DNA from 2 places in the Clostridium celatum genome. Region 2 is predicted to be linked to the other one. Evidence: riboswitches for the same ligand, from Rfam matches in the RefSeq annotation. Region 2 holds a riboswitch; the other holds the start of a gene.
What was found. A riboswitch is a leader RNA that binds a small molecule or an ion and turns the genes downstream of it on or off. The one in region 2 is predicted to bind cyclic di-GMP.

Region 1 (8,119 bases), on a different contig from region 2:
GGGATGTCTAAAAAGAAGAAAAAGTAATATTCTAAATCAAAGTTTAGGAATTAAAACTTAAGAATTAAGAATTAAGAAACTCCTTAGGGAGTTTCTTAAGACTTTATTCTAAAAAATAATAATTTAAATTACATATTAAGTTAAGGGGGCATAAATTTATGAAAAAATTTATTAACATTGCAATAACTTTAATATTGATTTTCAGTTTTGTTGGATGTAACCAATATACTAGAGATAATACTAGCGGGTCAATAACTGAGATAAATTTAGATGAGGCTTTAACAATAGCTAAAGAAGAAAGTGAAACTATATTACTTTTTACATTATCAACATGTAAAGATTGTAAAAAGATGAAAGAAGTATTAACTCCATATCTAGAAAATCATTCTTTAGAAATTAATGAAGTTATTTTAGATAAAGAAGGAACATCTGATGAAGAAGTACAAAATAATAGAAGGAAAATCAATACTGTATTTGAAGATTTTAATTCAGTACCATCAATGTATTATTTAAAGGATGGAGAAATTATTGATGAAATTTTTGAAATTACAGAAGAAGAGCAATTAGAAGAGTGGGTTGTAAAGAATAAATTAGATAAGAAATAGATATTAATTTGAACTGGTTAAATTATTTTGTCATAATTACCAGTTTTTTTATAATAAATAATTTTTAAGATAGAAAGATTAACTTATAACGAGGGAAATTTACTTAGAATATACTATATGAATAGCTCGTGAAGATAAGTTTAAATATAGAGTGAATTTAAATAATAATTATTAAATAAAATAAAATTCAGAAAATTCAGAAATAAAAGTAATATTGGTAAAATATTGTATAATTAAAGTGGGTGAAGAGAATGAGGGGAGTGGTAAAATGTTTAAATTTGAGACGCAACTAAAAAAGCTTAAACATGAAGTTTTAACTGAAGTTGCAAGACTTGCAAGGGTTGATGGAATAAGCTTAGAAAGTATAGAAAAAGTTCCTTATGAAGTAATAAAAGGAGATATTGCACAATATAGATGTTGTGTATATAAGGAAAGGGCTATAGTTTTAGAAAGAGCTAAACTTGCAGCAGGTTATTTAGCAAATGGGGATAATGCTGATACTGATTTAATAGATATTAGACCAGATGAACAAATTATTTATGTTATTGAGGCTGCATGTGATAGATGTCCTATAAATAAATTTAATGTAACAGATTCATGTAGAAATTGTTTAGCACATAGATGTCAAGAAGCATGTAATTTTGGAGCAATAACAATTGTTAATGGTAGGGCCTATATTAATCAAGAATTGTGTAAAGAGTGTGGTGGATGTAAAAGAGCATGTCCTTATGATGCTATATCAGAGGTTATGAGGCCATGCAAAAGAGCGTGTCCAACAGGAGCTTTAGATATTAGAGAAGATGATAGAAGAGCTATGATTAAAGAAGAATTATGTGTAAATTGTGGTTCTTGTATGAGGGCATGTCCGTTTGGAGCAATTTCAGATAAGAGTTTAATAGTTCCAGTAGCTAAGAGACTTGGTAGAAATAGAAAGATGTATGCTGTAGTTGCACCTGCAATAACAGGGCAATTTGGACCAACAATGAATTATGGCAAAGTAAGAAATGCTATAAAATCTCTTGGATTTGAAGATATGATAGAAGCAGCATTAGGAGCAGATGCTGTAACTGTTCATGAAGCTAATGAATTTGTTGAAAGGATGGAAAGAGGAGATAAGTATATGACTAACTCTTGTTGTCCAGGATTTTTAAGCTTTATTGAAAAGACTAATCAAAGTGAAGCAACTAAAATTTCAGGAACAGTTTCACCTATGGTTGCAACAGCTAGATATATTAAAAAGAAAGATCCAGAAGCAAAGGTTGTATTTATTGGGCCTTGTACAGCAAAGAAAGGTGAGGCAGTTAGACTTGGAATTGCTGATGCAGTTGATTATGTTTTAACATTTGAAGAATTGCTTGCATTATTTGAAGCATTTGATGTAAATCCATTTGAATGTGAAGAGGAAAATGTTAATGATGCATCTGTATTTGGAAGAGGCTTTGGTGCAGCAGGTGGTTTAACAGCTGCTATTAAGAACTATGTTTCAGATAGTGGGGTAGAAGTTGAATTTAAGCCGGTAGCTGTTTCAGGATTAGAATGTAAGAAAACTGTAACGCTTGCTAAGATGGGGAAATTGCCAGGAAACTTTATTGAAGGTATGATGTGTGAAGGTGGGTGTATAAATGGTGCAGGAACCATGGTACCACCACTTAAAGCTAAAGGTGCATTTACTAAGATAAATAGTACAACAACTATTAAAGCTGTACTTAAAAATCATACACTTAAAGAGTTTGAAGATGTAAATTTAGAAAGATAAAGATGTAAGAATTAATAATTAAAAAGTAGGATTATATTAAGAGGCATTAGCTTATTGGATATAGTCCTACTTTTATTAAAAAGAGTAATATTAAATTGGAAAATAGAAATTTTTTGTTAACAGATTTATTAATTTTCATATTTATAATTTGTGTAATATATATATATATTATGTAACAAAGAAATATTGCCTAATATGGATAGTGTTAAGTATATCAATTTATAAATTAGAAATAGATAGAATTGATATGTAAGAAAATAGATTTAAAATAATTATTAATATACTATTATCACTTATTTGTAATAATAATGATTCAGTGAATTAATAGAATCAATATTGTAATTGAGTCAATATATAGATAATATTTGGAGTGATAGTGAAGATATAAAATAAAGAGAATCTATTAATAAATTAATGGAAATTAAAGTAAAAAGAAAATAATTTAATATAATTAGTAATATTTGACCATATAGAGGTAATAATATAGAAAGTAATTGTTGAAAGATTAACATTAAAATTATATTATATATATAAAGGTATTAGCACTCTATAACGGTGAGTGCTAATAATTAAATTTTAGGAGGGTGTATTATGAATATAAAACCATTAGGTGATAGAGTAGTAATAAAAAAATTAGAGGCTGAAACAACAACTAAAAGTGGTATTGTTTTAACTGGAAGTGCAAAGGAGCAACCACAAGAAGCAGAAGTTGTAGCAATAGGGCCTGGAGCTGTAGTTGATGGGAATAGAATTCCAATGGAAGTTGCTGTTGGGAATAAAGTATTATATTCAAAATATGCAGGAACAGACGTAAAAGTTGACGGTCAAGAATATATTATTTTAAAGCAAGATGATATTCTTGCAATAGTAGAATAGTTAGGAGGAATTTTATTATGGCAAAGATGATTCAATTTGGTGAAGAAGCAAGAAGAGCTATGCAAGTTGGTGTTGATAAGCTTGCTGATACAGTTAAAGTAACTTTAGGACCTAAAGGAAGAAATGTTGTTTTAGATAAGAAGTTTGGATCACCACTTATAACTAATGATGGTGTTTCAATTGCGAGAGAAATAGAATTAGAAGATCCATATGAAAATATGGGAGCACAACTTGTAAAAGAAGTTGCAACAAAGACAAATGATGTTGCTGGTGATGGTACTACAACAGCTACTCTTTTAGCTCAAGCTATTATAAGAGAAGGACTAAAAAATGTTACAGCAGGGGCTAACCCAATGTTACTTAGAAATGGTATAAGAAAGGCTGTAGAAACTGCAGTTAATGAGATTTTACAAATTTCAAAGCCTGTAAGTGGAAAAGAAGATATAGCTAGAGTTGCGGCAATATCAGCAGCTGATGATGAAATTGGTAAATTAATTTCTGATGCTATGGAGAAAGTAGGAAATGAGGGTGTTATTACTGTAGAAGAATCTAAATCAATGGGTACTGAATTAGATGTAGTTGAAGGTATGCAGTTTGATAGAGGATATATCTCTCCATATATGGTTACAGATACAGAAAAGATGGAAGCTATTTTAGATAATCCACTTATATTAATAACTGATAAAAAGATATCAAATATTCAAGAAATATTACCAGTATTAGAACAAATAGTTCAATCAGGTAAAAAACTGTTAATCATTGCTGAAGATATTGAAGGAGAAGCAATGGCTACTTTAGTAGTTAATAAATTAAGAGGAACATTTAATTGTGTTGCTGTTAAAGCTCCAGGATTTGGTGATAGAAGAAAAGAAATGCTTCAAGACATAGCTATTTTAACTGGTGGTCAAGTAATTTCTGAAGAGTTAGGTAGAGATTTAAAAGAAACTACATTAGATATGCTTGGTCAAGCTGAAAGTGTTAAAATTTCTAAAGAAAATACTACTATTGTAAATGGTAGAGGAGATAGTTCTGCAATAAAAGATAGAGTTAATCAAATAAAAATTCAAATAGAAGAAACTACTTCAGAATTTGATAAAGAAAAATTACAAGAAAGGTTAGCTAAGCTTGCTGGTGGTGTTGCAGTAATTAAAGTTGGTGCTGCTACGGAAACAGAGCTTAAAGAAAGAAAGCTTAGAATAGAAGATGCTTTAGCTGCAACTAAAGCTGCTGTTGAAGAAGGTATAGTACCAGGTGGTGGAACAGCTTACGTTAATGTTATTAATAAAGTTGCAGAATTAAAATCAGAAGTAGCTGATACTCAAGTTGGTATCAATATAATAGTTAGAGCTTTAGAAGAGCCAATGAGACAAATTGCTACTAATGCAGGTGTTGAAGGTTCAGTAATAATTGAAAGAGTTAAAAATTCTGAAGTTGGAATGGGATATGATGCATTACATGATGAATATGTAAATATGCTTAAAGCTGGTATAGTTGATCCAACTAAGGTAACAAGAAGTGCACTTCAAAATGCTGCATCTGTTGCATCAACATTCTTAACAACTGAAGCTGCAGTAGTAGATATTCCACAAAAAGAAGCTCCAATGCAAGGTGCACCAGGAATGGGTGGAATGGACGGAATGTATTAATATTTAGAAAATATTTAAATTTTAATAATAGAAATAAAAAATAAATCATAATAAATGGAAGATATTAGTATTAAAATATTAATATCTTCTATTTTTATAAGAAAAAATTGTAAAAAGAAATGTTTTATAGTATAATTATGCGGTATTATGTAATAAAAAGTAACTAATTATAAATAACATTAATTTTAGTAATATAGAATCTATGAAGTATATATTTATTTGGGCACTTTATATATACAGAGATTATAGTGCAACCGGCTATATTTTAAAATTTTTATGGATTTTAAAATATAGCATTTTTTATATAAAACATAAGTAATAAAGTGTATTTTTAGGAGGGAAATGTATTTGATTTTAGTAGCTATATTAGGATTGTGTATAGGAAGCTTTTTAAATGTTTGTATTTATAGAATTGCTAGAGAAGAAAATATAGCTTTTCCACAGTCGCATTGTACAAGTTGTGGATATAAGCTTAAGTCAAAAGAGTTAGTTCCAGTTTTAAGTTATATTTTTTTACGAGGTAGATGTAGAAAGTGTAATGAAAAAATATCAATAAAATATCCATTAGTTGAAATTTTGAATTGTATTATATATATTCTTATTTATTTAAAATTTGGATTTTCATTAGAGTTATTTAAATATTCTTTATTAGCTTCTTTGTTGATAGTAATAGGTTTCGTTGATTTTGAAACAAAGTTTGTATATAATTCCACGGTTATTTTTGGAGTTATATCAGGAATTATATTTATTATTTTAGAGTGGATTAGTACTAAAAATTTTCCTGCCGATAATATCATAGGGGCAATTTTAGGTTTTTTAATTATATGGCTTATTGTAGTTTTAACTCATGGTATGGGTGAAGGAGATATAGACATATCATTAATTTGTGGATTATTTTTAGGTGTGAAGGGGATAATAGTTACTTTATTTTTAGCAGTAGTACTTGGAGGAATAGTTGCAACAATAATTCTACTTACAAAGGCTAAAGATAAAAAAGAAGAAATAGCTTTTGGCCCATATTTAGCTATAGGTGGAATTATAGCAATTTTATATGGAAATACAATTATAAACATATATATGAATACATTATAATGTAAAGTTTATTCGAAGTAGTTCTAAATTTTACATTATATATGTTTATAAATTTTGTTAGCAACAAATTGTTTTATACTGAAGGGAATTAATAACTATGGCAGAAAAACGTAGATTAGGAGATATACTTGTAGCTTCAGGAAAGATATCATTATATCAACTTCAAGAAGCTTTAAAATCTCAAAAAATATTAGGTAAAAAGCTTGGTGAAATTCTGGTTGAAAGTAAGCTTATAAATGAGATTGACATAATTGAGGCTATAGAGCAGCAAACAGGAATTCCAAGGATAGATTTAAATACTATAGATTTAGATAAGAAAGCAATAAATCTTATTACAGAAAATCTTTGTAGAAAACATGGGCTAATACCATTTGGATTTAATGGTGTAAATAAAATTAAAATAGCTATGGCAGATCCTCTTAATATATTTGCTATAGATGATGTACATATTTCTACTAGCTTTGATGTTGAATGTTATATTGCTTTAAATAGTGATATTAATAAATTTATTGATATTAGTTATAGTAGTGCTAAGGTACTTAAAGCGGCAGAAGATTTATCAAGGGAAACATTAGAATCGAAGAATAATAATGTAGTAGAAAGCATAGATGATGTTAAGAATGCTCCTGTTGTAAAAATGGTTGATTTTTTATTTAAAAATGCTATTGATATGAGAGCTTCAGATATACATATAGAACCTTTTGAAAAATATATAAGAATTAGGTATAGAATAGATGGCGAACTTCAAGAAATTAATACTTTGGGAATTTAAAGTTTAGCGCCTCTTGTTACCAGAATAAAGATTTTATCAGATTTAAATATAGCAGAAAAGAGGGTTCCACAGGACGGCAAGATTATTACTAGAATTGGTAATAGTGATGTTGATCTTCGTGTATCTATATTACCTGTAGTTAATGGTGAGAAGGTAGTTATTAGAATACTTGATAGAAGTAGCTATAAGATTGGAATGAATAATTTGGGGATGAGTGAAGAAAATTTAGCTAAGCTAGATAGAATTATAAAAAGTCCTCATGGAATAGTACTTGTTACTGGACCTACAGGAAGTGGTAAGTCTACAACTTTATATACTATTTTAAATGAGATTAATTCAGATGATGTAAATATAGTTACAATAGAAGATCCTGTTGAATATACATTAGATGGCATTAATCAAGTTAATGTTAATACTAAAGCTGGTCTTACTTTTGCAAGTGGTCTTAGAAGTATATTAAGACAAGACCCTGATGTAGTTATGATAGGTGAAATTAGAGATGATGAAACAGCAGAAATAGCAGTTAAAGCAGCTATTACTGGGCATTTAGTTATGAGTACGCTTCATACAAATGATGCTCCATCATCTATAACTAGACTTATTGATATGGGAATTGAACCGTATTTAGTAGCAACATCTATAAGTGGTATTATAGCTCAAAGACTTGTTAGAACTATATGTCCTTACTGTAAAACTGAATATGAAGCGACAGCTTATGAAAAAAAAATATTAATTGGAGATAAAGATAAGCAATTGACCCTTTATAAAGGTGAAGGTTGTGGATATTGTAATAATACTGGATACCTAGGAAGATGTGGTGTTCATGAAATAATGGAAATTACAAGAGAACATAGGGATGCAATAAATGATACTAGAGATTCTAATGTTTATAAGGATATATCAATTAAAAATGGTATGACTACATTAGGAGAAGAGTGTAAAAAGTTAGTATTAGAAGGTGTAACAACAGTTACTCAACTTGCAACAATAACTATGTTAAATGAAATATAAAATTGCAGCATGGGAGGTGTTATTAGTTGTCTAAGTTTAAATATAGAGCAATGAATTCAACCGGAGAAAAAATTAATGGAGATTACGAGGCTAATAGTAGGGACGATGTTATATCAATGCTTTCAGCAAATGGCCTTTATCCATTAATGGTTGAAGAAGTTATTGAAAGTACTAATATTGAAATAAGTATTTTTGATAAAGTTAAGACAAAGGATATTTCAATTTTTTGTAGACAATTTTACACTATGCTAGATGCAGGTGTAACAATGAATAATGCCCTTAATATATTATCTAAGCAGTTAACTAATAAAAAATTAAAGTTAGCTATTACTGAAATAGAAGATGATGTTAAAAAAGGTGA
Region 2 (8,119 bases):
TCCATCTTCTATGTCTGATGCAGTAACTCCTTCCATAAAGTCTACTGTTTCTCCTAATTTATAAGTTTTATCTATAACAGTTAACGATGGTTTAGCATTATTAGTAGTTAACTTTGGATTAGCTATTACTGCATGGTCAGAAGTATTACCATTTCCTCCATCATTAACTTCTATAACTAATTCTTTAACACCCTTAACTGGAACATTTATAGTTACCATATTATCTTCATGCTTTATTACACCTGTAGTCGCCAGAACCTTACCATCACCTATAACCTTAAATGATATGCTTGAGTTAGCTTGAGCTGTTATTCCCATATCAACACCAACCAATGCCTCAAAATTATCATAATCTTCATTAGATAAATCATAAGTTATCTTACCATTTGCATGTATTCCAAAACCTTTATCAAAAGTCTTTGTTTCATTATTTATTCTTCCCTTTATATTCGCATTTCTTCTTGGAGTTCCATGTTGAGTTGTAGCATTTTTCCAATCTGAATCTGATAAATAATCATAATCACTTACAACTTGTACATTTACTGTTTTTGTAACAACTACTCCATTATCCTCAATAGTATATTCTAATGGATAAGTTCCTTTTTCATTTACATTTACTTCTCCATTTATAACTATATTTGAACTTATATCTACACCATTGTAATTTAATGCTTTAACTAAATCCATTGGATTAAATTCTTCTCTAAGTTTTATGCTTATTGATTGTTGTTGTAAATTTAAACTTGGAGTTAGAGAATTTACTACTACCTCTTCTCCACTATTTAATTTCTTATCATAAGGTATAACAGTATAATTTGCATCTTCCCCTACCATTGATTCTGTATCCACAAAGCTATTAGTTGAAGTAAATCCAATTAATTTACCATCTTTAAATATTTCATAACCTAATACATCATTTTTAGAATCTTCATTAACACTAAATAATAATTTTATATTTTCATTTTCTTTAAGAATACTAACACTTAATTCAGGATTACTATCAAATCCTTCACCATCATACTCTATATAATCATAATTAGCATACCAAGTTTTTATATCTGGTTTTGGATATTTACTTAATAATTCTTTTGTCTCATCAGAAACCCAGAATCCATGTCTTTCAAAATGCTCGCTTAAATCTAATTCTAAGGCTATACTAGAATATTTAGCTAGCTGATTTAATTTATCATTTGCTGAATTTTCAGAATCTAAAACTACGTTATTTTCTCTATACTGACTATTTAATTTTCCCCAATATCCTGGATATATCATTTCTAATTGCCAGAATACAGCTAAGTTTTCAAAGTATCCACCATTATAATAATTGTTATTATTAGTTGCTATAACATTCTTAAAAACATGACTTTCAAAAGGTATTCTTCTATTTGCCTTATTATAATAATAAGAAGAATATTGAGGTATCATATTGTTTGTAACCTCACCTATAGTTCTTACTCCTATATCCAGCTTATGCCCCATTTCATGATCAACACCCCAGCCACCTACACTAGTTAACATAGATACCATTACATCACCTTGAACACCAATATGTCCAGATGCAGCATACATATATCCAAATGGTTGAGCTAATCTTATATTCTCTCTAGTATACTTAATATCATTCTTTATACTACTTCCATCCATGCCTAAATATTCAAATATCATATCCATATGATCATCATACATATTTACAGTATTCATTGGACTAAAACCTTGATTTATATAAGCTTCATATGCCCCTGTTGCAGTTCCTGTAAATACAAGATGATCTGAAACTACCTCTACAACATCTATCATTTTTCTATCCATAACATTTGGATTTTCTACCTTATCTGCATCAACTCTTGCTTTATAATCCTTTAGAAGTTCTAAGAATTCTTGTTCATCAGTATTTTTATCCATCATAGGGAACTGTTCACAACCTGATGCAAATCTTATAACTGGTGCTTTACTTTGCTGTTCCTCTGTATAAGGATTTACTATATATACAGCTCCACCTGGAGTTACATCATGATTGTACCATCCATCATTTTGACTAACAGCTGGTACAGTTATTACATTCTTACCTATGTGTAAACTTACAGATCTTCCCCAACTTGCAAAGCTTCCTTCCTGTTGAGAAAACATTAATTGTGGTAATGGCTCACCTGGTTCTGCATCAACGTATACAGTTATTGTTTCCCCCGCTCTAGCAACTATTCCTGTAGGTTGATTATTATTACCAAATCCAAACTTTAGATTCTTATTTGCATGTGCATTTCTATCTCCATACTGTTCTGCCACAACAGTTTTAACAGTTTCTAATGCACCATTTATAATATCCTTAGCCATTTGTATATCTTTTAAATAAACTGGTGCTAACGGATGCTCATTAACCTGATTTTCAAGTTCTGTTAACTTTTCTATAGTATTAAATTCTTCTGAAACAATATCCATTAACCCATTTGTAAATAATGTTTTTATTTTTTTAGATACTAAATCCTCTTTATATAATCTTATATCTTAAATTGATGCCCAATTTTGATTAGCCTTATCAAATACAAACTTTACTCTTTTAGCCTTAGTAGCTTCAAATTGTATCTCTAGCATATCACTAGTTACTGTATAACTTCCTTCAGTTACTTTTTGGAAATTATCTCCTGAAGCTACTGGCGATATATATATACTAAACTGCTCTGCAAATCCCTTACCATTGACTCTTGATTTATAAGTTAAACGACTTATCACTTCTGCATCTTCTAAAGTTAATATAACTTCATTCTTAAATGAATCACTATTTGGATTTCCAGTTTCCCAATGACTATTTGTATCTTCATCTATTGCATACTTTATCGCTGAACTAGAATATTGTCCACCATTGTTGCTTATACTTAAATTTTTAACTCTATACACATCATCATACTCATTTATATAGTTTGTATAAAATGGTTCAAATTTAGACACATTTGCAGTACCGCTTTGAACTTTTCCAAATTCTACTAACTCTTTAGCTATATTTAATTTTTCAATATATTCATCTTTAAACGGATGTCCATTAGCTTCTTCTATTAAATTATTAATAACTTCAATTGTTCCAAACTCTGGGTTAACTTCATTCATTTTTTCATCTATAAATAATATATCTATTTTTTGATCTAATTCATCTGGCATATATAAACCAAATTCAGAAGCTAAAGCCCAATTTTCATATCCTTTTTTATATACAAATTTTATTCTTCTTACTTCTGTTTCTTTAAATTTTATTTGTAAAGTATTTTTAGTTGTTATACTTGTAGACCCATCTGATATTTTCTCAAATGTATCCCCCTCAGAAGTTCTAGATCCATATATCTCAAATTCTTGTGCAAATCCTCTTGAAACTAGGCTTGTATACATTATTCTATCTATTGTAGTTAACTCATCTAAAGTTATTACTACTTCATTTGTATGGCTAGATGTATTTTGCTTACCTGAATGCCAATTTGTATTTACATCTCCATCCATAGCTCTTGCTATAACATTAGAGGAATAATGTCCACCATTAGTTGTTATACTTGTAACTTTCTCTAACGGCACTTTGAATAATTCATCATAACTAGCTAGCCTTTCATCATTAAATGACTTAAAGTTAGATACCTTAGCCTCTGTAAATTCCAATGCTTTTCCTTCTAATATTATTCTAGCATTATTAATATCTTCTCTTATTTCACTATATAAAGGATGTGTGCTGGCTTCTAAATCAAAAGCTTCTAGTTTTTCTAGAGTATTAAACTCTTCACTTAACTGATTTTTTGAATCATTAGTAAATATATTATTCATTTTATCTATTATATTATCTTCTTTATAAAACATAAATTCAGATGCACTTGCCCATCCTTGATTTGCTTTTTTAAATACAAATTTTACCCTCTTAAATTCAGTTGCATCAAATTTTATTTCTACAATATCTCTTATTGAACCATCATATTGACCTGAAGCTACTAGTTCAAAGTCTTCTCCATCCTCTGTATTAGATGAATATATTTCAACTTCCTCTGCAAAACCTTTTCCACCTGCATCTGGTCTTGCCGCATAAACTATTCTATTTAATGTAGCTACTTCATTTAAAGTTATTATAACTTCATTAGTAAAATTACTATTATTAGGTATTCCTGTTTCCCAATGAGTTTGGAAGTTTCCATCTATGGCCTTATCTATGGTACTACTTGAATATTTCCCACCATTATTAGTTATAGATTTTATGTTAGAGTTGTCCATTTTAAAAATTTCATTATAACTCTCTAACAACTCACTACCATATAAAGTAAATTTAGTTATAGTAGCTTTATTAGTTTTATTTTCCTCCTCCACTTCATTAGTTTCAATAATATTGTTTCTTGTTAATGTTTCTGCAAACACATTAACTGGTGTAGCAACTAAATTAGTTATTGTTGTTGCTAAAATTAATGTTGATAACTTTCTTTTTAACATTCATTTTCCCCCTGAAATATTATTTCCCCCAGAAAAGCACATTAAAAAAGCTACTCCCTAAAGAGTAGCTAAAATAAACATAAACTTTTAATAAAAGTAATTTTTACTTACAGAAAATATCGGTATCATTATTAAACGTTATCATTTAAATATAACTTTTAATTTTCTATAAATACTATTAACCTTTTAAAACTTTATAAACAAAAAGTATAATGCACTCTTTGGCAACTGGCTGACATAGAAATACTTCCTTAGTCCCTATAGCTTTGCGTCTCTAAATTTCTTTAGATTTGCCTATTTAATTTTAAATTTAATATCAATATGCTACCACTTATAATATGTATTATTTATTATTAAATAATAGTTAGCAATTGTTGTTTTTGATTATACTATAAAATTTAACTTTTTACTACAAAATGGCATATCTTTCATAAATTTCAGTATAAATAGATTTCTCACTTATTTTTTTCTATTTAGCACTGTATTTTTCCCTTTTATGATTAGAATAATATACTTTTAAAAGCCTAGTTGTTAAAAAATACAATTTACTTATTATCTTTATATACTTGAAAATACAATTAAATAAATAATCACAATAACTTCTATTATATTTTTAATATAAAAAAAGAAGAAATTAATTTAACAACTTCTTCTTTATTATAAAATATTAAGCTTCTTCTTTAATTCCCATTATCATAGTAGCGGCAAAAGCAACACCTATTGCTATAACCATTCCTATAACATAATGTAACATTGATGTAGAATTTGTTATGGCTATTCCTGGTATTCCAGTAACACCAACTGCAGTCATTCCAACTTTCATAGCTACTACATAAGCTCCACCAATAGCTCCACCAATGGCTGCTCCTATAAATGGAGTCTTATATCTTAAATTAACACCAAATATAGCTGCTTCTGTTATACCGAATAGTGTACTTACTGCTGATGGAAGAGCTACAGCCTTCATCTTCTTATTCTTAGTTAATAAGAATGCTGCAAAACATGCTCCCCCTTGAGCTACATTTGCCATTGACCAAATTGGTAATAATGTATTTACACCAGTTTCAGCTAAAAGATTAAGTTCTACAGCGTGGAAACTATGATGAATTCCTGTTATAACTATTGATGAATATGCTCCTCCAAATATAAGTCCAGCAATTACACCTAATTTAGATATTGCAAATGTTAAGAATATACTTATTGCTGCTCCAACAACATTGGCTAATGGCCCTACAACTGCTAAAGCTAAGAATCCAGTTACTAATACTGTTATTAATGGAGTTACTAATATATCAAGCATTTCTGGAACTATCTTTCTAGTACCCTTTTCTATATATGCCATTATAAATACAACTAATAATATAGGTAATACTGTTCCTTGATATCCAAGTAATGGCATATTTATAAATCCTAAAACTTTAATAGTTTCATATCCAGTACCTTGTGTCCATGCATTTTGTAAAGCAGGGTGAATCATTATTCCCCCAACAGTAGCCGCTAAATATGGATTACATCCAAATACCTTTGCTGCACTTATTGCAACTAATATTGGTAAGAAGTTAAATGCTGCTGAACTGAACCAATCAAGCATCATCCACCACCAAGTATTAGAGTATTGCTCTAATCCAAATTTACCTGCTAAACCTAATAATCCCATTAATAAACCTGCTGCAACTATAGCTGGTATAATTGGAACAAATATATCTGATAATATCTTAGCTAACTTTTGTATTGGATTTAGTTTTTTAGCACCTTCTTGCTTAACTTCTGCAGTGCTCATTTCTTTAATTCCTGCAATTTTTATAAGTTCTGCATAAACTTTATTTACTGTCCCTTGTCCTATTATTATTTGGAATTGACCTCCATTTAAAAAGGCACCTTTAACAATATCTAATTTTTCTAGTTCTTCTTTGTTAGCTAAGTTTTGATCTTTTAATACTAATCTTAATCTTGTTGCACAATGTGCAGCACTACCAACGTTTTCTGGCCCACCGATATACTTTAAAATATCTTGAGCAGCATCAAAATACTTATTTGACCCCATTTTAAAATCCTCCTAATAATTTTTAATTTTTAATTTTTAATAAATTTATAATTACCTTATAATAAAGGCTTTATTCAATAAGTGGTAATGTTCCCACAGTGCTTATAAAAAACTTGTGGTAATGTTCCCATTCACCTTAAAAAAACGTATTACGTTTTCATTTTTTGCTAAGTCAATTGTCGAAATTTGTTTATAATTTAATTTCAATACGATTATATAACTTTATTTTATATAAGTCTACACTTTCTTAAAATTTTTATCTTGGTAATTTTTGAATAAACATTATACATTTCAGTATTATTCTATTTAACCTATATATTTTTTTAATGATTTATATATAGGAACATTCCCATATATAAATCATTAAAACCTTTTCACAGTTTGATTATACACTATTTCTTTTTATTAGTAAACAATTTATTTTAACTTTTTTTACCATTTTTTCTTTTTGTATTGTTTTCTCATTAAGATATTCCAACATTATTTCTGCCGACTTTCTTCCTGCAGTTTTATAATGATAGTGAATTGTTGTAAGTTTAGGGGTAATAACCCTTGATATTTTAGAATCTCCCATACCAACCACTGCAACATCTTCTGGAACTCTGTAATTATTATCAATTAAATACTCTATTGCACCTAATGCTAAATTATCAGTCACTGCAACTATTGCAGTAGGTGGATTATTTCCTTCCATAATTTCCTTTGCTAATTTATAACCACTTTCTTCAGCAAAGTCACCTATTTTTATATTCTCATTAATTATTTCTATATTTTTTTCATTTAATGTTTCTATAAATGCCTCTCGTCTATCAAAACCAACAGCCTGATCTTCTTCATAAACTCCAATATAGCCTAACTTTTTATGACCTTTTTCAATTATACAATTTGTTATATCTCTTGTTGCATCAAATTCATTAAAGAATACTGATGAAAACCCCTCTATATCTTGAGCTACAACTACAATAGGCACTTCTAAGTTTTTCATAACACTTATATGTTTTTCAGTTACTTTAGTTGCCATAAAGATAATTCCATCTACTTGATTAGCCTTAAATATATTAAGATATTCTAATTCCTTTTCAATTGAAAGATTCGTATTTGCAATTAAAATATCATAATTATTAGGTGATAAAATTTCTGTAATTCCCTCCACTACTCTTGCTGGAGTTTCACTACTTATTTTAGGAACTATTACTCCTATTAAATTTGTTTTTTTAGTTCTCATTCCTTTTGCTTGTCTCTGAGGAGTAAACCCTGTTTCATCAAGCACTTTTTTTATTTTTTCTCTAGCTTCAGCACCAACATACCCATTATTTAAGTATCTAGATACTGTTGATTTAGATACCCCTGCTAACTTTGCAATATCAATTATATTTAATGCCATTATCGCTTCTCCTTAATAATTGTTTAAATGTTTTCACTTAAAAACATATTCATATACTATACTAATTTATATACTGTAATATTTCAACTTTAAAATGTATATACTTAAATAATCAACTTCAATCATATTATTACTATTTTTAGTAAATAATAAATTTATTAATTGTTAATACTATATTTAGAATTATTTTCTTAGTATATTTTCTATACTAACCATACCTTATATATATTAATTAAATATTA

Region 1: linked by a shared signal. The riboswitch ahead of LPC13_RS11540 (prepilin peptidase) and the one ahead of LPC13_RS02350 (discoidin domain-containing protein) in region 2 are both predicted to bind cyclic di-GMP.

Annotation. Positions count from the first base shown of each region.
Region 1 is NZ_JAJKGM010000027.1:35,606-43,724, reverse strand. Features, by position in the region: gene LPC13_RS11565 (discoidin domain-containing protein) at 1-27, shown strand, start outside; gene LPC13_RS11560 (thioredoxin domain-containing protein) at 159-605, shown strand; gene LPC13_RS11555 (4Fe-4S dicluster domain-containing protein) at 874-2,361, shown strand; gene groES (co-chaperone GroES) at 2,953-3,237, shown strand; gene groL (chaperonin GroEL) at 3,255-4,883, shown strand; cyclic di-GMP riboswitch class II at 5,070-5,152, shown strand; gene LPC13_RS11540 (prepilin peptidase) at 5,226-5,975, shown strand; partial or broken gene LPC13_RS11535 (GspE/PulE family protein) at 6,073-7,758, shown strand; gene LPC13_RS11530 (type II secretion system F family protein) at 7,785-8,119, shown strand, end outside.
Region 2 is NZ_JAJKGM010000003.1:85,853-93,971, reverse strand. Features, by position in the region: gene LPC13_RS02355 (NPCBM/NEW2 domain-containing protein) at 1-2,436, opposite strand, end outside; gene LPC13_RS02350 (discoidin domain-containing protein) at 2,503-4,449, opposite strand; cyclic di-GMP riboswitch class I at 4,670-4,754, opposite strand; gene LPC13_RS02345 (sucrose-specific PTS transporter subunit IIBC) at 5,117-6,493, opposite strand; gene LPC13_RS02340 (LacI family DNA-binding transcriptional regulator) at 6,879-7,877, opposite strand.